DNA from 4 places in the Dickeya parazeae Ech586 genome. Region 1 is predicted to be linked to each of the others. Evidence: predicted binding sites of a transcription regulator. Region 1 holds the regulator's gene; each other region holds the start of a gene.
What was found. Region 1 encodes CRP, which controls carbon source genes, mostly activating them, when cyclic AMP is high. Its sites were predicted from a motif close to ATGTGANNNNNNTCACAT; they were not measured.
Positions count from the first base shown of each region.

Region 2: a site for CRP is predicted at 3,404-3,421, ahead of aaeR (HTH-type transcriptional activator AaeR). Genes of this name have one in related genera too.
Region 3: a site for CRP is predicted at 2,263-2,280, ahead of DD586_RS13490 (ABC-F family ATPase). Genes of this name have one in related genera too.
Region 4: a site for CRP is predicted at 2,718-2,735, ahead of epd (erythrose-4-phosphate dehydrogenase). Genes of this name have one in related genera too.

Region 1 covers NC_013592.1:4,291,569-4,296,901, forward strand. Annotated here, with positions in the region: gene DD586_RS18725 (hydrolase) at 62-1,060, shown strand; gene DD586_RS18730 (YheU family protein) at 1,057-1,293, shown strand; gene DD586_RS18735 (phosphoribulokinase) at 1,468-2,337, shown strand; gene DD586_RS18740 (OsmC family protein) at 2,427-2,834, opposite strand; gene crp (cAMP-activated global transcriptional regulator CRP) at 3,164-3,796, shown strand; gene argD (bifunctional acetylornithine/succinyldiaminopimelate transaminase) at 3,881-5,104, opposite strand; gene DD586_RS18755 (aminodeoxychorismate synthase component II) at 5,238-5,333, opposite strand, start outside.
Region 2 covers NC_013592.1:316,859-322,191, reverse strand. Annotated here, with positions in the region: gene aaeB (p-hydroxybenzoic acid efflux pump subunit AaeB) at 1-1,922, opposite strand, end outside; gene aaeA (p-hydroxybenzoic acid efflux pump subunit AaeA) at 1,934-2,836, opposite strand; gene aaeX (p-hydroxybenzoic acid efflux pump operon protein AaeX) at 2,889-3,092, opposite strand; gene aaeR (HTH-type transcriptional activator AaeR) at 3,439-4,383, shown strand; gene tldD (metalloprotease TldD) at 4,437-5,333, opposite strand, start outside.
Region 3 covers NC_013592.1:3,082,741-3,088,073, forward strand. Annotated here, with positions in the region: gene hybO (hydrogenase 2 small subunit) at 1-62, opposite strand, end outside; gene DD586_RS13490 (ABC-F family ATPase) at 651-2,243, opposite strand; gene DD586_RS13495 (PhzF family phenazine biosynthesis protein) at 2,457-3,338, shown strand; gene nuoN (NADH-quinone oxidoreductase subunit NuoN) at 3,968-5,333, opposite strand, start outside.
Region 4 covers NC_013592.1:4,142,847-4,148,179, reverse strand. Annotated here, with positions in the region: gene tsgA (MFS transporter TsgA) at 1-217, shown strand, start outside; gene tkt (transketolase) at 615-2,609, shown strand; gene epd (erythrose-4-phosphate dehydrogenase) at 2,948-3,964, shown strand; gene pgk (phosphoglycerate kinase) at 4,032-5,195, shown strand.

The DNA of each region.
Region 1 (5,333 bases):
ACAAGTGCTTCACCATGCCGCGGCGGGCCCCAATGCCTCTTTTCATCATGGCTCTCTTTTTATGAATAATTCTTCTTACCGTAATGCGTGCTTTCAGCCCCTGCCGGGTGGGCGCAACCCGCATATTCAGACGCTGCTACCGCGTCTGCTTCGCCGTCATGCGGCTCTGAAACCCGTCTGGCAGCGTCTGACCTTGCCGGACGGCGATTTTATCGACCTGGCCTGGAGCGAAGCGCCACAACACGCAGCACATAAACCCCGTGTGGTACTGTTTCACGGGCTGGAAGGCAGTTTTCACAGCCCTTACGCCCACGGACTGATGGCCGCCTGCCAACAGCGCGGCTGGCTGGCGGTGGTGATGCACTTTCGTGGTTGCAGCGGACAACCGAACCGCCTGCCACGGGCGTATCACGCCAGTGAAACCGAAGACGCACGCTACTTCCTGCACTGGCTGCGTCAGACGCTGGGTGACGTCCCCACCGTCGCGGCGGGGTTTTCTCTGGGTGGGAATATGCTGGCTTGCCTGCTGGCGCAACAAGGTGCGTCCTGCCCGTTGGATGCCGCGGCGGTGGTATCCGCGCCATTGATGCTCGAGCCGTGTAGCACTCGTCTGGAACAGGGTTTTTCACGCCTCTACCAGTTCTATCTGCTGAATTCACTGCGTCGCAACGCCTTGCACAAGTTGGCGATGTACCCCGATTGCCTGCCGGTGTCCGCCAGTCGGTTACGTCGGGTGCATCGCCTGCGAGAGTTTGACGAGCTGGTCACATCACCGCTGCACGGTTTCACCGACGCAACCGATTATTACCGACGCAGCAGCGCCCTGCCTTTACTGCCGCGTATCCGCCAGCCATTACTGGTCATCCACGCCAAAGACGACCCGTTTATGACGCCGGAAGTCATCGCTGATGTCTCGCAACTCCCGACCAATATCGACTACCAGTTGACGGAACATGGCGGTCATGTCGGTTTTGTTGGCGGATCCTGGCGACAGCCTGAATTGTGGCTGGAGCACCGTATTCCCGAGTGGTTTACCCCTTATCTGGAGCAGCACGCATGATCATTCCCTGGCAAGAACTGGCACCGGAAACACTGCAAAATCTGATTGAATCGTTCGTCCTGCGTGAAGGCACCGACTACGGCGAGCAGGAGCGCACACTGGAAGAGAAAGTGGCAGATATACGTCAGCAACTGGCGCACGGCGAGGTCGTCCTGGTGTGGTCGGAATTGCATGAAACCGTCAATATCATGCCCCGCCGCCAGCTCAGCAATAATGAACGGTATCAGCCCTGAATCAATCGCTTAAAAACGTAAATTGCCGTGTCAGTGTGCGATAAACATGCTAACAATGATCAGATCTAACATGGATCAGATATAACATGGCCTGATGGCTCTGCACGGCATAGCCCTTACTCATCGAATGATGACTTCACCGAAGATTGCCCTACACATCGGAGGTTACACACCATGTCGCACCAGCACCCGATTATCGCGGTCACCGGCTCCAGCGGCGCGGGGACCACGACCACCAGCCTGGCGTTTCGCAAGATATTCCAGCAACTGAATCTGCGCGCCGCGCTGGTGGATGGCGACAGTTATCACCGCTATACCCGACCGGAAATGGATATGGCGATCCGCAAGGCACGGGATCTGGGGCGTCACATCAGCTATTTCGGGCCGGAAGCCAACGACTTCTGCCAACTGGAAAACACCTTTATCGAATACGGTCGTAGCGGCACCGGACAGACCCGCAAATACCTGCACACCTATGATGAAGCCATCCCCTACAATCAGGTGCCGGGGACTTTCACGCCCTGGGAGCCGATGCCAGAGCCGACCGACCTGCTGTTCTACGAGGGATTACACGGCGGCGTGGTCACCGCGCAGCATGATGTTGCCCGGCATGTCGACCTGCTGGTCGGTGTGGTGCCGATAGTCAACCTGGAATGGATTCAGAAGCTGGTACGCGACGTTAACGAACGCGGTCACTCCCGCGAGGCGGTGATGGATTCCGTCGTGCGCTCGATGGAAGACTACATCACCCATATTACCCCGCAGTTTTCCCGCACCCACATCAACTTCCAGCGGGTGCCGACGGTTGATACCTCTAACCCGTTCGCCGCCAAAGCCATTCCCTCGATGGACGAAAGTTTCGTGGTGATCCACTTTCAGGGTCTGGACCGCATTGATTACCCCTACCTGCTGGCCATGTTGCAGGGCTCGTTCATTTCCCACATCAATACGCTGGTGGTACCGGGTGGCAAAATGGGGCTGGCGATGGAGTTGATCATGATGCCGCTGGTGCAGCGGTTGATGGAAGGCAATAAAATCGACTGACACCGGCGATAAGAGCGATGATAAGCGCCGATAAACCGGCGCTTAACGACGCGGTGGCCAGGACAGCACACCACCGCGAGCAGAGGTGTTTAATCCAGCGCGATCACTTCATGGCTGTGGGTGATGTTCACGGCTTTTCCCAGCATCAACGCCACAGAGCAGTATTTTTCGGCTGACAGCGACACCGCGCGCTCCACGGCTTTATCGCCCAAGCCCTTGCCGGTGACGATAAAATGCAGGTTGATGGCGGTGAACAGGCGCGGTGCCTCCTCACGGCGTTCAGACGTCAGGCGGACTTCACAATCCACCACGTCATGACGGCCTTTTTGCAGGATAGACACCACATCGATGGCGCTGCATCCGCCTGCGGCCATCAGTACCATTTCCATCGGGCTGGGCGCTTTATCGCCTGCGTTGCCATCCATCAGCAGTTGATGTCCGGAAGCGGATTCACCAAGAAACGTTAACCCTTCAACCCATTTCACCCGCGCCTGCATAATTTTGTCCTCAATCAATTATTTTTGAAATTTTACATCGCTTATGTACAAAAAAGCCTGATAATCAGAGCTTAATCATGCTGAAGCGAGACAACACAAGACACTACACTCAACCTGTGTTACAAACAAAAGCGTAAACCGGCATGTGTTGTTGAGCCGATGCCTGACCCACCACCGGCTTACTGGCGTCATCTGATAGACAGCCTCAGTATATTCCCTGACGTCATTCCGCCAGGACGGAATTGAATTATAACTATGTTATCACGCCGTACAGGGAACTCTGAGCCCTGTGATTTGCGCAGTGAATTAACAACAGAGGATAACAGCGAATGGTTCTCGGCAAACCGCAAACAGACCCGACTCTCGAATGGTTCCTTTCTCATTGCCACATTCACAAGTACCCATCGAAGAGCACCCTAATCCACCAGGGTGAAAAAGCAGAGACGCTTTACTACATCGTGAAAGGCTCGGTTGCCGTGCTGATCAAGGATGAAGAAGGCAAGGAAATGATTCTGTCTTATCTGAATCAGGGCGATTTTATTGGCGAACTTGGCTTGTTTGAAGACGGGCAGGAACGCAGTGCGTGGGTCCGGGCGAAAACAGCCTGTGAAGTTGCTGAAATCTCCTATAAAAAATTCCGCCAGCTCATCCAGGTCAACCCGGACATTCTGATGCGCTTGTCCTCACAGATGGCACGTCGTCTGCAGGTGACCTCGCAAAAAGTCGGCAACCTGGCGTTCCTCGACGTGACGGGCCGCATCGCGCAAACCCTGCTTAATCTGGCCAAACAGCCGGACGCCATGACCCACCCGGATGGTATGCAGATCAAGATCACCCGTCAGGAAATCGGCCAGATCGTCGGCTGTTCCCGCGAAACTGTCGGCCGCATTCTGAAAATGCTGGAAGACCAGAACCTGATCTCCGCCCACGGTAAAACCATCGTGGTATATGGTACTCGCTGATTTATCATCAGCTAGCTTGTAGACGTGAAAAGAGCGTGCCACATGGCACGCTCTTTTCACTTCAGCTAAAGGCGGCAACCGCGATTACGCGCCCTTCACTACCTGCGCCACGGCTTTTTCAAACAGTGCCATCCCCTGGTCGATCTCTTCCGGGGTGATCACCAGCGACGGCACAAAACGGATCACATCCGGCCCTGCCACCAAAATCATCAACCCCAGATCTGCCGATGCCGCCAGAAAATCACGGGCGCGGCCATGCCAGGCCGGTTTTAGCTGTGCGCCCAGCAGCAGGCCCATGCCACGGATTTCATCAAAAATACCGTACTGGGCGTTGATGCGCTCAAGCGCAGACACAAAACGCGCATGGCGATCGACCACGCCGGACAGCACTTCCGGTGTATTGATCACATCCAGCGCCGCTTCCGCCACCGCGCAAGCCAGCGGGTTGCCGCCATAGGTGGTGCCGTGTGTCCCAACCGCCATCACCGACGCAATCTCTTCCGTGGTCAGCATGGCGCTGATCGGGAAACCGCCGCCCAGCGCTTTCGCGGTGGTCAGAATATCCGGCGTGATGCCGTAGTGCATATAAGAGAACAGCTTACCGCTGCGGCCCATACCACACTGTACTTCATCAAACACCAGCAGCGCCTGATACTGATCGCACAGCTCACGCACCCCCTTGAGGAACGCCGGTGTCGCTGGCGTAATACCGCCTTCGCCCTGAATCGGCTCCAACACCACGGCACAGGTGTGGTCATCCATTACTGCTTTGACCGCGTCCAAGTCGTTGAACGGCACGTGCACGATATCCGCCGGTTTCGGGCCGAAGCCATCGGCATATTTCGGCTGACCACCGACCGACACGGTAAACAAGGTGCGACCATGAAACGACTGGTAAAACGAGATTATCTTGGTTTTGTACGGGCTATGACGGGTAATGGCGTAATGCCGTGCCAGTTTGAACGCCGCTTCATTGGCTTCTGCACCGGAGTTGGCGAAAAACACACGATCGGCAAACGTGGCGTTGATCAGTTTGGTCGCCAGACGCAGCGCCGGTTCGTTGGTGAATACGTTGCTGGTGTGCCACAGGGTTTCACCCTGCTCTTTCAACGCCGCCACCAACGCCGGATGGCAATGTCCCAGCGCCGTTACCGCGATGCCGCCGGAGAAATCGATATATTCTTTGCCCTGCTGATCCCAGACACGGCTCCCTTTGCCTTTTACCGGCACAAACTGCGCGGGTGCATAAACCGGAAGAATTACCTTATCGTAAGTATCCCGTGTTACTGCTGCTTTCTCTGTCGCCATTTGCTGCCCCGTTGTCATATCCCGTAGTGTGGAGTGAAGATTTTAAGTGAAAATATAATCAATAAATATGCATAAAAAATCAAAAATAGGCAATCGCTAATCCGATACACCCGTCCTGACCTGCGCTATCCGACTATAAATCAAGGAAATTTTTCAATAGCTGATGCCCTTGCTGGCTGAGGATGCTTTCTGGATGAAACTGCACACCTTCCAGCGGCAACGAGCGATG
Region 2 (5,333 bases), 840 kb from region 1:
AATAACGCGGTGAGTCTGCCAACCGCATCAATCGCCTCATCCGATACCTGATGGTCGCGTAACAGTTGCTGATACTCATCCATTTGTGCCAGTAATCGGGAAAAATGCAGGCTACGATCGCGAGTGGAGCCGATGACCTGCTCGGCCGTCGCTCGCATCTGACGGTGAAAAGCGGACAGTGTCGGGCTGACCGGCAGCACCAACGTCCGCAGGCGCTGGTGCATCATGATAAGCGACAGCGCCAGGCGATACTTACCGATTTCACCGGGAAACAGGTTCAGCAACAAAAACAGGTGCTGGTACAGCGCGGGCAGGTGGTTCTCCTGACGCTGTGCCGGACGGGTCGACAACGCCGAGACCGCGCCGAAAACGAACCGGTTAAGCAGTGTGCGACTCGTTTGCTCACGGGTATTGTCACGGATAAGCAAAATAACGCTCAATGCCAGAATACAGCCAATCACCTGACCAATCGCATTATCCAGAAACTGGGACAGATTGAATTTCATCGGGTTGCTGAGTACCAGAATGTTGATAGTACTGGCCAACGCCCCCAGCGACCCCAAGCGGCGCTTCTGTACTTCAATGCCTATCACAAAGGCAACACCGCCGAGGCTCAGACAAAGTAGCAGCAGACTTTGCTGGGTAGACGGCAGCACCAGCATGAACATCAGCGCACCCAGCGGCAGCGCCACCAGCGTACCGATCAGAAAGTCTTTCGCCGCCATCAGTGGATTGGGTAAGCGCATCGCCAGCGAGGTCACCACCGCCAGCATCACCATACAAACGCTGCCCGATGTCCAGCCGGTCCACAGCCAGAACAGGCATCCAAGTCCTGTGGCGACAGTCGTACGCACGCCGTTGATCATGGCATGGTGGGTTTCCGCCGAACTGGCCTTGACCGGGATATCAGCGTCCAGTAACACCGCCTCACTCTGGCTGATGCGTACGTTAGTTTTCACGCCTTTCGCCAGCAATTGATAGCGTGCCGCCGCCCCCAGCCAGCTCACCAGTGTTGGCGGCAGACTGCGGCTATGCGCCGCCGCCAGATGGCGCAACTGCCGTAAACGTCGCTGTACGTCGGCAGGGGTCTCTGCCGGTTGTTCCAGCATCACGGCGATCGCCCCTTTGACGGCGTTTGGGTGATCCTGCAACGTCAGGCGGGTTTCGCACGCCTGGGTAATCATGACCCAGGATTGGGTCAACAGCGTGGTTATCCGGCGACTGGCACCCTGCCAGCGTGACGACTCCATCATCAGTACGCTACGCATCCCATTGATGGCGTGGGTTTTACGCACCAGACCGTTCCAGACGGCGTCCAGTTCCTCTTTCGATATGCCATTCACGCAACGTTGCAGCAAGTGATATTGCCCTACCAACAGTTCCTCCACCGCACGGTCGATCTCTTGCTTGATCGAACGGGGCGAAAACAGCAGGTCAGCCAGAATGGCACACACGATACCCAGCACGATTTCGCTACATCGTTCCACCGCAAATTGCAAAATACGCAACGGCTCACTCTGGCTGGTCACGATAATAATCAGCGTCGTGTAGCCTGCCAGCGCAAACACATAGGCGTTCTCTACTTTTACCAGCGACGAAATCCATACACAGACACCGGCCCACAAGCAGCACAGCAGCAGCATCAACGCCGGTGCCCGAACCGTGGAAATGATAATCACCAACGCCCCAATACAGCCGATAAACGTACCGATCACCCTAAGCATGCCACGGTGACGAATAGCGCCGGAAAACGGGTCTCCGCCAGCCACAAAAGCCGGACCCGCCGCCACAATGGCAGCGGTCAATGCCGCCCAGCGCGGGGTTTCCAGTTGCAGGTGAAAGCCCAGCACCAGCGACAACACGATGGCGGTACTGAGTTTGAATGCAAACCGTAGGCGCAAAAACGCGGGACTGTTGATCATAGGGGGCTCGCTTAGCCGAACTCACGCAGGCGATGCAGTAGTTGCAATAACGGCGACATCGGCGTGGTGTTGCGGGTATGTTCACCGGTCACCACCACGGTGGCGGTGGTTCCTGCCGGATACAGGTCGCCCCATTGCTGATCGAGGCGAATTTTTACCGGTACCCGCTGCGCCAGCCGCACCCATTCCAGATTGGAGTCCACCGTCGCCAGACCTTTGATGTCAGAGGAACTGCTGCTGTTGGTGACCCCCGCCGCTATGCTGTCCACCGAGCCGAACAAAATCTGGTTGCTGCCCAGCGGCGTGATTTCCACCCGATAACCGGGGCGTACACCCGCCAGCTTGGTTTCTTCCATGTAGGCCAGCAGATAGAACGAGTCTTTCTTCACCAGCGCCACCGCCGTAGAACCACGGGTAATGAACTCACCGGCATGCACATGTAAATTAGTAACCCAGCCATCCGACGGGGCTCTCACCACTGTGCGCGCCAGATCGAGCTTCGCCTGTTCCAGTTCAGCCTGTGCCTTCGCCAGTTGGTGCTGCGTGGTCTGCAACGCATTGCCGGATTGTTCTATTTCTTCGCGCGACATCGCCTGCACGCCGAGGTGTAAACGGCGTGCCGACTCTCGTTTTTTCTCATCGACCAGCGCCTGATAATAGCCCACATCAGCCTGAGCCTCTTCCAGCGCCTGCTGGTAACGTGGTTGATCGATGACGAACAACACATCGCCTTGTTTCACCGGCTGGTTATCCTGCACTTTTACCTCGGTCAACAGACCGCTGACATCGGGGGCTATCGCGACGACATCGGCGCTAAAACGGGCGTCACGCGTCCAGGGGGATTCGGTGTAAAACGACCATACGCGCACCAGTGCTACCGCCGCCAACAACACCAGCAACAGTGTTATTGCCATGCGACTGAATTTTTTGAAAATCACTTTCACAACAGATGTTTTCACAACAACCTCAAAGACCGAAACGGAACAGCAGATAGAACAGGCAGATAAACAGTGCGGTATTAAACAAGGCCGGGTGCCACACCAGGTCATAAATCCCCGTGGGATGCAGCAGCCGAATGCAGACAAAAAATAACGCCAGCGTCACCAGCAGTACAAAAAATACCGGTGGAAACGACAAACCAAACAGCACCATAACCGGGAGTGAATTCATCCTCTTTTCCTTATATTCCCCATTTTCCCCTCACCACGTCTATCGCTCTCGCCCGTCTCCTGAAACACCGGAAAGACCGGGAAAACAGAATGAACGTCCGTTTCCGCCAACAGGGTTGCCGACGAATAAAGACAGAGCATTAACTGAATAATCGCGATGGTGGGTTCTGGTGTAATGGGTATCGCTTACCATGTTACATCAGCGTTTTTAACCCTTTGAAACAACCACAGCAGTGAAGACGGGTAATCGAGGCCACGCGTTGTAGCCAGACAAGCTATATTATGAAACGTTATTATTGTGTTATCTACGCAGCGTGATCTAAATCACTTTTAAGCCAGGGTTAACAATGGAACGATTAAAGAGTATGTCAGTGTTCGCCAGCGTGGTGGAATTCGGCTCATTTACCGCCGCCGCACGCCAGTTGGCGATGAGCGTCTCCGCCGTCAGTCAGACGGTGACCCGGCTGGAAGATGAACTACAGGTGAAACTGCTCAACCGCAGCACCCGTAGCATCGGGCTGACGGAAGCTGGCAGGATCTATTACCACGGCTGTCGCCGTATGCTGCACGAAGCCCACGAAGTGCATGAGCAGTTATATGCGTTCAACAATACGCCAATCGGTACCTTGCGCATCGGCAGTTCCTCCACCATGGCGCAAAACGTACTGGCCACAATGACCACCGACATGCTAAAGGAATACCCGGGATTATCGGTTAATCTGGTGTGTGGGATCCCAGCACCAGACCTGATTGCTGATGGGCTGGATATCGTTATTCGCGTCGGCGCGTTGCAGGATTCCAGCCTGTATAGCACCCGCCTGGGTTCGATGCCCATGGTGGTGTGTGCCGCCAAAAGCTATCTGGCGCAGCATACCACGCCGGAAAAGCCCGGTGATGTAAGCAACGCGTCCTGGCTCGAATACAGCGTTCGCCCGGACAGCGAATTCGAACTGATCGCCCCGGAAGGCATCACCACCCGACTGACGCCGCAAGGGCGCTTCGTCACCAATGACCCGGTTACGCTGATTCGCTGGCTGAAAAACGGCGCTGGCATCGCTTATGTGCCGTTAATGTGGGTATTTGAAGAGATCAAACGTGGAGAGATAGAGATCCTCTTTTCGCGCTACCACTCCGATCCACGCCCGGTATACGCGCTTTATACCCGCCGCGACAACCTGCCGCTAAAAGTACAGGTGTGCATCAACTACCTGACTGAGTACTTCAACAAGGTGGCGCTGATTTATCAGGGATACCGACAGGAGCACCCACAAACCGGGCTACCGCAGAAATAATGCAGGCCACACAAAGGCGGCCTGCATTCATACTTTCAGTTGCATCGCCTCACTCAGGCGGTACCGCCTACCGTGATGCCATCCAGCTTCAACGTTGGCTGACCGACGCCCACCGGCAGGCTTTGCCCTTCTTTGCCGCACACCCCGACGCCTCTGTCCAGCGCCAGATCGTTGCCGACCATCGAGATCTGCTGCATGGCCTCAATACCGGAGCCAATTAACGTCGCCCCTTTCACCGGCGTGGTCACGCGTCCCTTCTCAATCAAATACGCTTCAGACGTGGAGAACACAAATTTACCGGAGGTAATATCCACCTGACCACCACCAAAGTTCGGCGCATACAGGCCATATTCCACGCTGGCGATGATCTCCTCAGGGGTCGATTGACCGGCCAGCATGTAGGTGTTGGTCATCCTTGGCATCGGCAGATGCGCGTAAGACTCGCGGCGGCCGTTGCCGGTCGGCGCGACGCCCATCAGACGGGCATTCAGTTTATCCTGCATGTAGCCTTTGAGGACGCCGTTTTCGATCAGCACATTGTATTGACCGGGTACCCCTTCATCATCCATAGCCAGTGAACCACGACGCCCTTCCAGTGTGCCATCATCCACCACCGTACACAGCTCGGACGCCACCAGTTTGCCGACCTGACCGCTGAACACTGAGGTACCACGACGGTTAAAATCGCCTTCCAGACCGTGCCCGACCGCTTCGTGCAACAACACGCCCGGCCAGCCTGCGCCCAGCACCACTGGCATCGACCCGGCCGGTGCCGCGACCGCTGACAAATTCACCAGCGCCATACGCACCGCTTCTTTAGCCCAGGCTTCCGCCCGCGCTTCGCCATCGGCCTGCTGCCAGAAATAATCGTAACCGGTACGTGCGCCACCGCCGCTCGAACCACGTTCACGACGGCCATCCTCTTCCACCAACACACTAACGGATAAGCG
Region 3 (5,333 bases), 1.2 Mb from region 1:
AGCTTCATAAAATCACGGCGATTGATACCGTGATGGGAAAGCATCATATTTTCCCCATTCATTCTTTATTATTCTCCTGTAGCCAAGTCGGAGTAACACATTTCCGTGTCGGCATAGAATAATGAGGAGAATAACGTCACCGACTTGATCTCTATCAATCGGCCGGGGAATAACCATTCTATTTATGCGTCTTCTGTGAAGTTCTTCGCGACATTCCTTTTTTAAAAGCACCGGACTGAGATTAAATGAGAAAATATCTCAATGCGTGACAAACACATATTTTTTTGTGATCCAGAATAGCTTAATCGATTTAACTACGTCTTATATCAGTTATAATAAAATTGTCATGATATTGATTTTAAATCATTTTATTAAATCGTGTTTTTATTTGATTTCATTCTTTAATTATTGATTTATCTTTATCACTCACTTTCGCTTCAATCGGTTACTTTAGCTATTTTACTTTTAAAAGTGTAATTGCAGGATAATATTGCTGCCAGTCGCAAAGATAAAAGTATGCCCTGTGGTGGTTTTTTATTCAGGATTTTGATTATCTCACCGCTGTCATGATTCTGCTGCGCGGCGTTTTAACATTTCACGCAATAAAAAAAGCAGCCGGTAATGGCTGCTTCTCGTCAATACGCTGAATGTTATTCGATTCCGCGACTGCGCAGATAGTCTTCGTAGTTGCCGCTGAAATCAACCACTTTACCCGGCATGATCTCGACAATTCGAGTGGCCAGTGAGCTGACGAATTCACGGTCATGCGACACGAACAGCAACGTCCCCTGATAGAGCTCCAGCGCCATATTCAGCGACTCGATGGATTCCATATCCAGGTGGTTGGTCGGTTCGTCCATCACCAGCACGTTCGGTTTTTGCATCATCAGCTTGCCGAACAGCATCCGCCCTTTTTCCCCACCGGACAGCACTTTGACTTTTTTACGGATATCGTCCTGAGAAAACAGCAGACGCCCCAGCACGCTGCGTACCGCCTGCTCGTCATCGTTTTCTTGCTTCCACTGACTCATCCAGTCAAATACCGTCAGCTCATCGTCAAACTCGTACTCGTGGTCCTGCGCATAATAGCCAATACGCGCGTTTTCCGACCACTTCACCAAGCCGGATTCCGGCTCCAGTTCACCCACCAGTGTTTTCAGCAAGGTAGATTTACCGATCCCGTTGGTACCCAGAATCGCGACTTTTTCCCCGACTTCCACCAGCATTTTTAGCTGGCTGAATAGTGGCCCATTATCAAAACCCTTGGTCAGGCTGTCGATTTCCAGCGCGTTACGGAACAGTTTCTTATCCTGCTCGAAACGAATAAAGGGGTTTTGACGGCTGGAGGCTTTCACCTCTTCCAACTGGATTTTTTCTATCTGGCGCGCACGGGATGTTGCCTGACGTGATTTGGACGCGTTAGCGCTAAAGCGGCTGACAAACGACTGCAACTCGGCAATCTGTGCTTTCTTCTTGGCGTTATCCGAGAGCAGACGTTCACGCGCCTGCGTTGCCGCGGTCATGTACTCATCGTAATTGCCCGGATAAATTCGCAGTTCGCCATAATCCAGGTCCGCCATGTGGGTGCACACCATATTCAGGAAGTGACGGTCATGGGAAATGATGATCATGGTGCTATCGCGTTCGTTCAGCACCTGTTCCAACCAGCGGATGGTATCAATGTCCAGGTTGTTGGTCGGTTCGTCCAGTAACAGAATATCCGGGTTGGAAAACAGTGCCTGTGCCAGCAACACACGCAGTTTCCAGCCGGGTGCGACTTCGCTCATCAGTCCATAGTGCTGCTCCAGAGGAATACCCACGCCCAACAGCAGTTCACCTGCACGTGACTCGGCGCTATAGCCATCCATTTCGCCGTATTTGACTTCCAGATCGGCCACCCGGTAACCGTCTTCCTCGCTCATTTCGCTCAGCGCATAGATGCGGTCACGCTCTTCCTTCACTTCCCACAGCTCGACGTGACCCATGATGACCGTATCCAGCACGGTATATTGTTCAAACGCGAACTGATCCTGACGCAATTTACCGATCCGCTCATTCGGATCGATAGCGACGTTACCCGCACTCGGTGCCAGATCGCCGCCAAGGATCTTCATAAACGTCGATTTGCCACACCCATTGGCGCCGATCAGACCATAGCGATTACCGCCGCCAAATTTGACAGAAATGTTTTCAAACAACGGCTTACTGCCGAATTGCATCGTAATATTATTGGTTACCAGCACAGCACTTACTCGATTCGGAATGTGATTTGGCGCGCATTATGCCACAAGCGAGACCCAGAATCCCGGCGATTAAAGCACATTTTTTAATCAGATGGAGGGGAAATAGCCGCCATCGGCCCCCGGCAGACCAAACGCTAATTGAAAACAGGCACGACAGCGCGTAACCGGGCGTACATAATGGATGCTGACCCAGCTTGCACAAGGAAAAATCAGATGCCGTCATCACGCCGTTTCAAACAAGTCGATGTATTCAGCCAGCATCCTGCTAAAGGAAATCCGCTCGCTGTCATTCTGGACGCCGATGGGCTTAGCGACGAGCAAATGCAAGCGATTGCCCGCTGGACTAATTTGTCGGAAACCACGTTTGTGCTGGCGCCGGATGACCCTGTGGCCGATTATCGGGTACGGATCTTCACCCCGCAAGACGAGCTGCCCTTCGCGGGTCACCCTACGCTTGGCACCGCGCACGCATTACTGGAGTCTGGCCTGACGCCACATGTCCCTCATCAGCTTATCCAGCAGTGTGGCGTTGGTCTGGTACCTGTTGCGATAAGCGATGACGGTCAACTTGCGTTTCGTGCACCAGAAGCCACCATGACCGAACTCGACCCTCAGCATGACGGATTACTCGACGCCGCCATCGGTAGCCATTTACACCATGCAGACAACCGACCTGTCAATGTCCACATGGGGATACGCTGGCTGACGGTACGGATGGAAAGTGCACGAGCCTGCCTGAATGCTCGTCCGGACGCCGTTCATCTGCAACGCTTGCAGCAACTCGCCCAGACCGATGGCGTGGCAATCTATGGACCACATGACGATAGCACGCCCACTGACTATGAAGTGCGCGCCTTCTTTATGCTGAATGATGCTGTAGTGGAAGACCCGGTAACCGGTAGCGCCAACGCCTGTATTGCCCGGGTGATTCAGCACAGCCCGTTACCGGAACAGGCAGACCATCGGCTTGGTTATCAGGTACGTCAAGGCACCATGCTGTACCGTGACGGCCGGGTCAACGTATCCTACATAGATGGCCAACCATGGATTGGCGGTTACAGCAACACCTTGATTGACGGGCACCTCACCCTCTGATACCCGCTTTCTGACGTTACCCATCTGACGACGAGCCTGCCGCTGGCGGCTCGTTATTCACCGTCACACACGACACTCGTAAAAATAATGTGACTTTTATCACGAAAAAGTTGAAATGCCGTTTCTTATCCATTATTATCAAAACCGTGATGAACATCACATAAAACACCAACGACAATAATGGAGATACAACATGAACGCATTCATCAGCTTCTTCAAAAAACTCGGCGACATCTACGTGAGCTACTGCGAACGTATCGGCTCTATCATCAGCCCGTTTTAAGATGAACGCCGCAGACTAAAAGCCGCCCACTTCGATCAGGCGGCTTTAGTTTTTATCCCTTCCTGGTATTTCCCTTGCCGTATTCCCGATTTCCTTTCTGGTTTTAGTTTTCCTCAAGCTTTTTCTGATCCAAGCCTTTTCTGATTTTAGTTTCTAGCATAGTCATCCGGTTTTCCGTTCTTATCTTACACCAGCGCATTTCGCTCTGTCTGTCATCGACGCTCTTCTGCCTTTGCCTGATGCACTTCAGTAAACGCATACAAACCACTTTAGTAGCAAAGAACTAACGACATCTGTATAAAAAAAGCCGCGACATGCGCGGCTTTCATTATCACAGAGGACGGGATTACATCAGTGGCTGCGCCAGTTGTACCAGCGAAATCAGCGGCTGTGGGTAGAGCCCCAACAGCAGCACCAGCACCGATGAAATCAGCACGACAACACCGCCCGCAGTCAACGCCCAGTTGTTCGGCGTATCACGGTTCAGTGTCTGCGGTGCACTCAGGTACAAACTGATCAGTACGCGCAGGTAGTAATACAGGCCAATGGCACTGCCTACCACGACAGCGGCACTCAACCACCACAAGTGAGCGTTAACGCCTACCGCCAGAACATAGAATTTACCGAAGAAGCCCAGCGTCATCGGAATACCCGCCAGTGACAGCATCATCACCGTCATTACCGCAGACAGAATCGGCTTATGCCAGAACAACCCACGGTAAGAGAACAGCGAATCCGCATCCGGGCCACGGTACGGGCTGGACATCAGGCTGACCACGCCAAACGCGCCCAGACTACTGAACAGGTAACCCGCCAGATACACACCGATGGTTTCCAGTGCCAGCTGATGCGTCTGCACAGCAATCAACGCCACCAGCAGATAACCCAGGTGCGCAATGGAGGAATACCCCAGCAGACGCTTGATGTTGCTCTGCGCCACCGCCATCAGGTTACCAAACAGGATCGATGCGAAAGCAATGATACCCAGCGTAGTGCGTACCGACTCGCTATCAACCAGCGGTGCGTACAAGAACAAACGCATTACCGCACCAAAGATAGCGATTTTACTGGCGGTCGCCAGGAAGGTAGACACCGGAGCCGGAGCACCCTGATAAACATCGGGAGTCCACAGATGGAACGGTACCAGCGACAGCTTGAAGCCCAGACCGACCAGCATCATACCCAGACCAGCCAGCAGCAACGGTGCGTGCAGTTGGTGATCACCGAGGCTCTTGCCAAGACTGGCGAAGCTCAGGCTGCCGGAATCGGCATACACCAGCGCCATACCAAACAGCAGGAATGAGGATGCAGCGGCAGACAGCAGCATGTACTTAATCGCCGCTTCCAGCGAACGCTTCTGACGGAAGGCATACCCCACCATACCGAACAACGGCAGGGAGATAAGCTCAATACCGATGAAGAACGCAGCCAGATGGTTTGCGCTCGCCAGCAGAATACCGCCCAGCGCCGCAATCAGCACCATCAGGTAAAACTCGTCTTTATTGTCCGGGAAACCTTCCAGCCACGGGTACGCGAAGGTACTGGTCGCCAGGCTCGCCGCCAGCACCAGACCGGTATAGAACATCGAGAAACCATCGACCCGGATAAGCGGGGTCACATCGGTCGGCCCAACCTGGCCGACCAGATACAACGATAACAGCGCAATGTTCAGGCCGATGACCGTCAGTGTAGCGTTGATAAAATGGTTGCGT
Region 4 (5,333 bases), 150 kb from region 1:
GGTGCCGTCGCCGAAGCTGGTCAACTTCATTCTGACCTGCGGAACGGTGGGAACCATGCTGACCTTTATCGTCACTGGGCCGATCGTGCAGCACTTCGGCGTACATGCTGCGCTGGTGACCGCGAACGGGCTCTATTTTGTGGTCTTCGTCATGTGCTTCCTGTTAGGGATGGTGACCCGTCACCGTTTGCATGGACATGAGGCTGCCGCGCATTAATCGGTGCTGACCTACCGTCGTTGATATTTTTCGCTAATGAGTCACGTTGCAAGGGCATCTTACAGGATGCCCTTTTTGATCGGTGTCTCTTCAAAGAAGGTCGTGCAGACGACGTAGCCGTGGTGTTATGGTGGCGAAAAAAGGCGGGCGTAAACAGGTAAAGCTGCTACATCGTGTGAGCTAAGGCAGATAAAACCGCCCCGATGAAAAGGAAAGCCTGCTATACGGTCTGCATGTCAGCAGATTCGTGCGTTTTTTCCGCTTGCTGTTCCATGTGCAATCGGCTGGGTTTTCATGTACATTTGTGAATATCTTTTCTTTGCCTTTTTGAGCTAACACATTGATTTATATGTTTTATGTTCGACAGGCAACTGTTCAATCCGATCTGGAGTAAAGCATGTCCTCTCGTAAAGAACTTGCCAATGCTATCCGTGCGTTGAGTATGGATGGCGTGCAGAAGGCCAAATCTGGTCATCCTGGCGCACCAATGGGTATGGCTGATATCGCTGAAGTCCTGTGGCGTGACCATCTGAACCATAACCCAGCCAACCCGCACTGGGCTAACCGCGATCGCTTCGTGCTGTCCAACGGTCATGCCTCCATGCTGATCTACAGCCTGTTGCATCTGACGGGTTATGATCTGCCGATTGAAGAACTGAAAAACTTCCGCCAGTTGCATTCCAGAACGCCGGGTCACCCGGAAGTGGGTTATACACCGGGCGTGGAAACCACTACTGGACCGTTAGGGCAGGGGATCGCTAACGCGGTCGGTATGGCGATTGCCGAACGTACACTGGCCGCGCAGTTCAACCGTCCGGGCCATGACATCGTTGACCACCACACCTATGTCTTCCTGGGTGATGGTTGCATGATGGAAGGGATCTCTCATGAGGTCTGTTCACTGGCGGGTACCCTGAAGTTGGGTAAACTGGTTGCGTTTTACGATGACAACGGTATTTCCATCGACGGCCACATCGAAGGCTGGTTCACCGATGATACCGCTGCCCGTTTTGAATCCTATGGCTGGCATGTGGTTCGCGGCATTGACGGTCATGATGCTGATGCCATCCAGCGTGCTATCAAAGAAGCGCAGAGCGTCACTGACAAACCGTCGCTGCTGCTGTGCAAAACCGTGATTGGTTTCGGTTCTCCGAACAAAGCCGGTACCCATGATTCCCACGGTGCGCCGTTGGGTGATGCTGAAGTGGCTGCGACCCGTGAGCAATTGGGCTGGAAATACGGTCCGTTTGAAATCCCGGCTGATATCTATGCCGCCTGGGATGCTCGCAAAGCCGGTGAGAGCAAAGAGGCTGCCTGGCAGCAGGCGTTCAATGCCTATGCCAGCGCCTATCCGGAACTGGCTGCTGAATTCACTCGTCGCGTGAACGGCGAATTGCCGGCTAACTGGCAGGCCGAGTCGACGAAAGTTGTCGAACAACTGCAGGCTAACCCGGCCAAGATCGCCAGCCGTAAAGCCTCGCAGAATGCGCTGGAAGCCTATGGCAAGCTGCTGCCGGAATTCCTGGGCGGTTCTGCTGACCTGGCGCCGAGCAACCTGACGATTTGGTCTGGTTCGAAAGCGCTGAATGAAGACCCGGCTGGTAACTACATCCACTACGGAGTGCGTGAATTTGGCATGACTGCCATTGCCAACGGTATTTCGCTGCATGGCGGTTTCGTGCCGTACACCGCGACGTTCCTGATGTTCGTGGAATACGCCCGTAATGCGGTGCGTATGGCAGCGCTGATGAAAGTGCGCAGCATCTATGTCTACACCCATGACTCCATCGGTCTGGGCGAAGATGGCCCGACCCATCAGCCAGTAGAGCAGTTGGCCAGCCTGCGCGTGACGCCAAACATGAGTACCTGGCGCCCGGCGGATCAGGTTGAAACCGCGGTAGCCTGGAAATACGCCATCGAGCGTAAAGACGGCCCGACGGCGTTGATTCTGTCTCGTCAGAATCTGGCGCAGCAGGAACGTACCGCTCAGCAGTTGGCTGATGTCGCTAAAGGGGCTTATGTGCTGAAAGACAGCGGCGGCCAGCCGCAGCTGATCCTTATTGCTACCGGTTCTGAAGTCGAACTGGCGGTCGCTGCCTGGCAGAAACTGAGCGAAGAAGGCGTTAAGGCGCGCGTGGTGTCCATGCCGTCTACCGATGCATTCGACAAACAGGATGCGGCTTATCGTGAAGCGGTACTACCGTCTGCCGTGAGCGCCCGTGTGGCGATCGAAGCCGGTATTGCTGACTATTGGTACAAGTATGTTGGCCTCAATGGCGCGATTGTTGGTATGGAAAGCTTTGGCGAATCCGCACCGGCAGAAAAACTGTTCGACGTCTTTGGCTTCACTACCGATAACGTGGTGGCGAAGGCGAAAGCGCTGCTGAAATAACGCTGTTCTGTAGTTAGCGGTTCTTGTAAGGCCGGGATTGTCTCCCGGCCTTTTTTGATCCTGCTAGTCTTGGGATAACACACTGGTTGAACAAACTGTGCGGTAATTATTTGACGCGGATCACTCTTCTGGTATCCGCCCTGCCGCCATATTTCTTTTGCCAGGCAATTCGTTTATGCTAGCTGAAGCGTTTCAGTTGTTGGTGTGACAGCGTTTGACTACAAGGTTATACAGCGGTTTTACGTGGTGACATGTCCTGTGCAACAAGCGGTTTATTCCTGGTGGCTTACTGATTATCCTATAACGCGCAATGCTTTTATCACTACACAGGGAATTTCATGACAATCCGTATTGCGATAAATGGCTTTGGTCGTATAGGTCGCAGTGTTCTGCGTGCGTTGTATGAATCCGGTCGGCGAGCCGAAATCACGGTGGTGGCGATTAATGAGCTGGCTAATGCCGAAGGGATTGCCCATCTGCTCAAGTACGATAGCAGCCATGGCCGTTTTTCGTGGGATGTCCGTCAGGAGTGCGATCGTTTATCGGTAGGGGATGACACCATTCGCCTGTTGCATGAGCCAGATCTCCGTTCTCTGCCGTGGGGCGAGCTGGGTGTTGATATCGTGCTGGATTGCAGCGGTGTGTACGGCAGCCGCGCCGATGGTGAAGCCCATCTGGCGGCAGGCGCGAAAAAAGTGCTGTTTTCCCACCCCGGAGCGCCGGATCTTGATGCCACCATTGTGTATGGCGTTAATCATCAGGATCTGCATTTGGCTCACCGTCTGGTATCCAACGCCTCCTGCACCACCAACTGTATTATTCCGATTATTAAACTGCTGGACGATGCGTATAGCATCGAGAGCGGTACCGTGACGACGATCCATGCGTCGATGAACGACCAGCCGGTGATCGATGCGTATCACCATGACCTGCGGCGTACCCGTGCTGCCAGTCAGTCGATCATCCCGGTGGACACCAAACTGGCGGTGGGGATTACCCGTTTCTTTCCGAAATTCGAAGACCGCTTTGAGGCGATTTCGGTGCGGGTGCCGACTATCAATGTCACGGCGATTGATCTTAGCGTCAGCGTGAAAAACGCGGTAAACGTAAGTGAAATCAATACGCTGTTTCGCCAGTCAGCGCAGAATACATTTCGTGGTATAGTTGATTATACCGATTTGCCGTTGGTCTCAGTGGATTTCAACCACGACCCGCATAGCGCGATAGTGGATGGGACGCAAACCCGGGTCAGCGGAGGACATCTGATCAAAACACTGGTCTGGTGCGATAACGAATGGGGCTTTGCCAATCGGATGTTGGATACAACATGGGCGATGGCGGCCTGCGGTTTCTGATAGGCGGTGCCGGGGAACCGACACCTCACTCAAGCAACTTTAAAGAGAATCAACAAGAGGATTCACCATGGCTGTAATTAAGATGACCGACCTGGATTTGGCTGGCAAACGCGTGCTGATCCGTGCGGATCTGAACGTGCCGGTTAAAGATGGCAAAGTGACGTCTGACGCCCGCATCCGCGCATCCCTGCCGACCATTGAAATCGCCCTGAAGCAGGGTGCCCGTGTGATGGTGACATCCCATCTGGGCCGCCCGACCGAAGGCGAGTACAACGAAGAATTCTCCCTGCTGCCGGTAGTGAACTACCTGAAAGATCATCTGTCTGCACCGGTACGTCTGGCGAAAGATTACCTGGACGGCGTTGATGTGGCCGAAGGTGAGTTGGTCGTGCTGGAAAACGTCCGTTTCAACAAGGGCGAGAAGAAAGACGACGAAGTGCTGTCCAAAAAATACGCCGCGCTGTGCGACGTGTTTGTGATGGATGCGTTCGGTACCGCACACCGCGCGCAGGCGTCAACTCACGGTGTTGGCAAATTCTCACCGATCGCCTGTGCTGGCCCGCTGCTGTCCAATGAACTGGAAGCGTTGGGTAAAGCACTGGGTAACCCGGCTCGCCCGATGGTGGCTATCGTCGGTGGTTCCAAAGTGTCTACCAAACTGACGGTGCTGGATTCACTGTCTAAAATTGCTGACCAGCTGATCGTTGGTGGCGGTATCGCCAATACCTTCGTTGCCGCTCAAGGCCATAACGTCGGTAAATCGCTGTACGAAGCGGAACTGATTCCGGAAGCGAAAAAACTGCTGGAAACCTGCGATATTCCGGTACCGAGCGATGTCCGTGTTGCAACAGAATTCTCCGAAACTGCCAGCGCGACATTGAAATCCGTGGCCGCCATTAAAGATGATGAACAGATTCTGGACCTGGGCGACGTTTCTGCCGAACGTCTGGCTGACATCCTGAAAAATGCCAAGACGATTCTGTGGAATGGCCCGGTTGGTGTATTCGAATTCCCGAACTTCCGTAAAGGGACGGAGATTGTGGCGAATGCGATTGCCAACAGTGATGCATTCTCTATCGCAGGCGGCGGTGATACGTTGGCAGCAATCGATCTGTTCGGCATTGCCGACAAGATCTCCTATATTTCTACCGGTGGCGGTGCCTTCCTGGAGTTCGTAGAAGGCAAAAAACTGCCGGCAGTGGTGATGCTGGAAGAACGCGCACGTCAGTAAGCGTTTTTCATCAGTCAGTGGCGGCGGGACGATCCCGCGCCCCGGTTAGCCTGGTCACGGCCGGGCTAACCCGCAGCAATATCAGCAGTAATGAATGGTGGTCACGTCGGTAGTCGCCGTATTACCGACGATATGCAG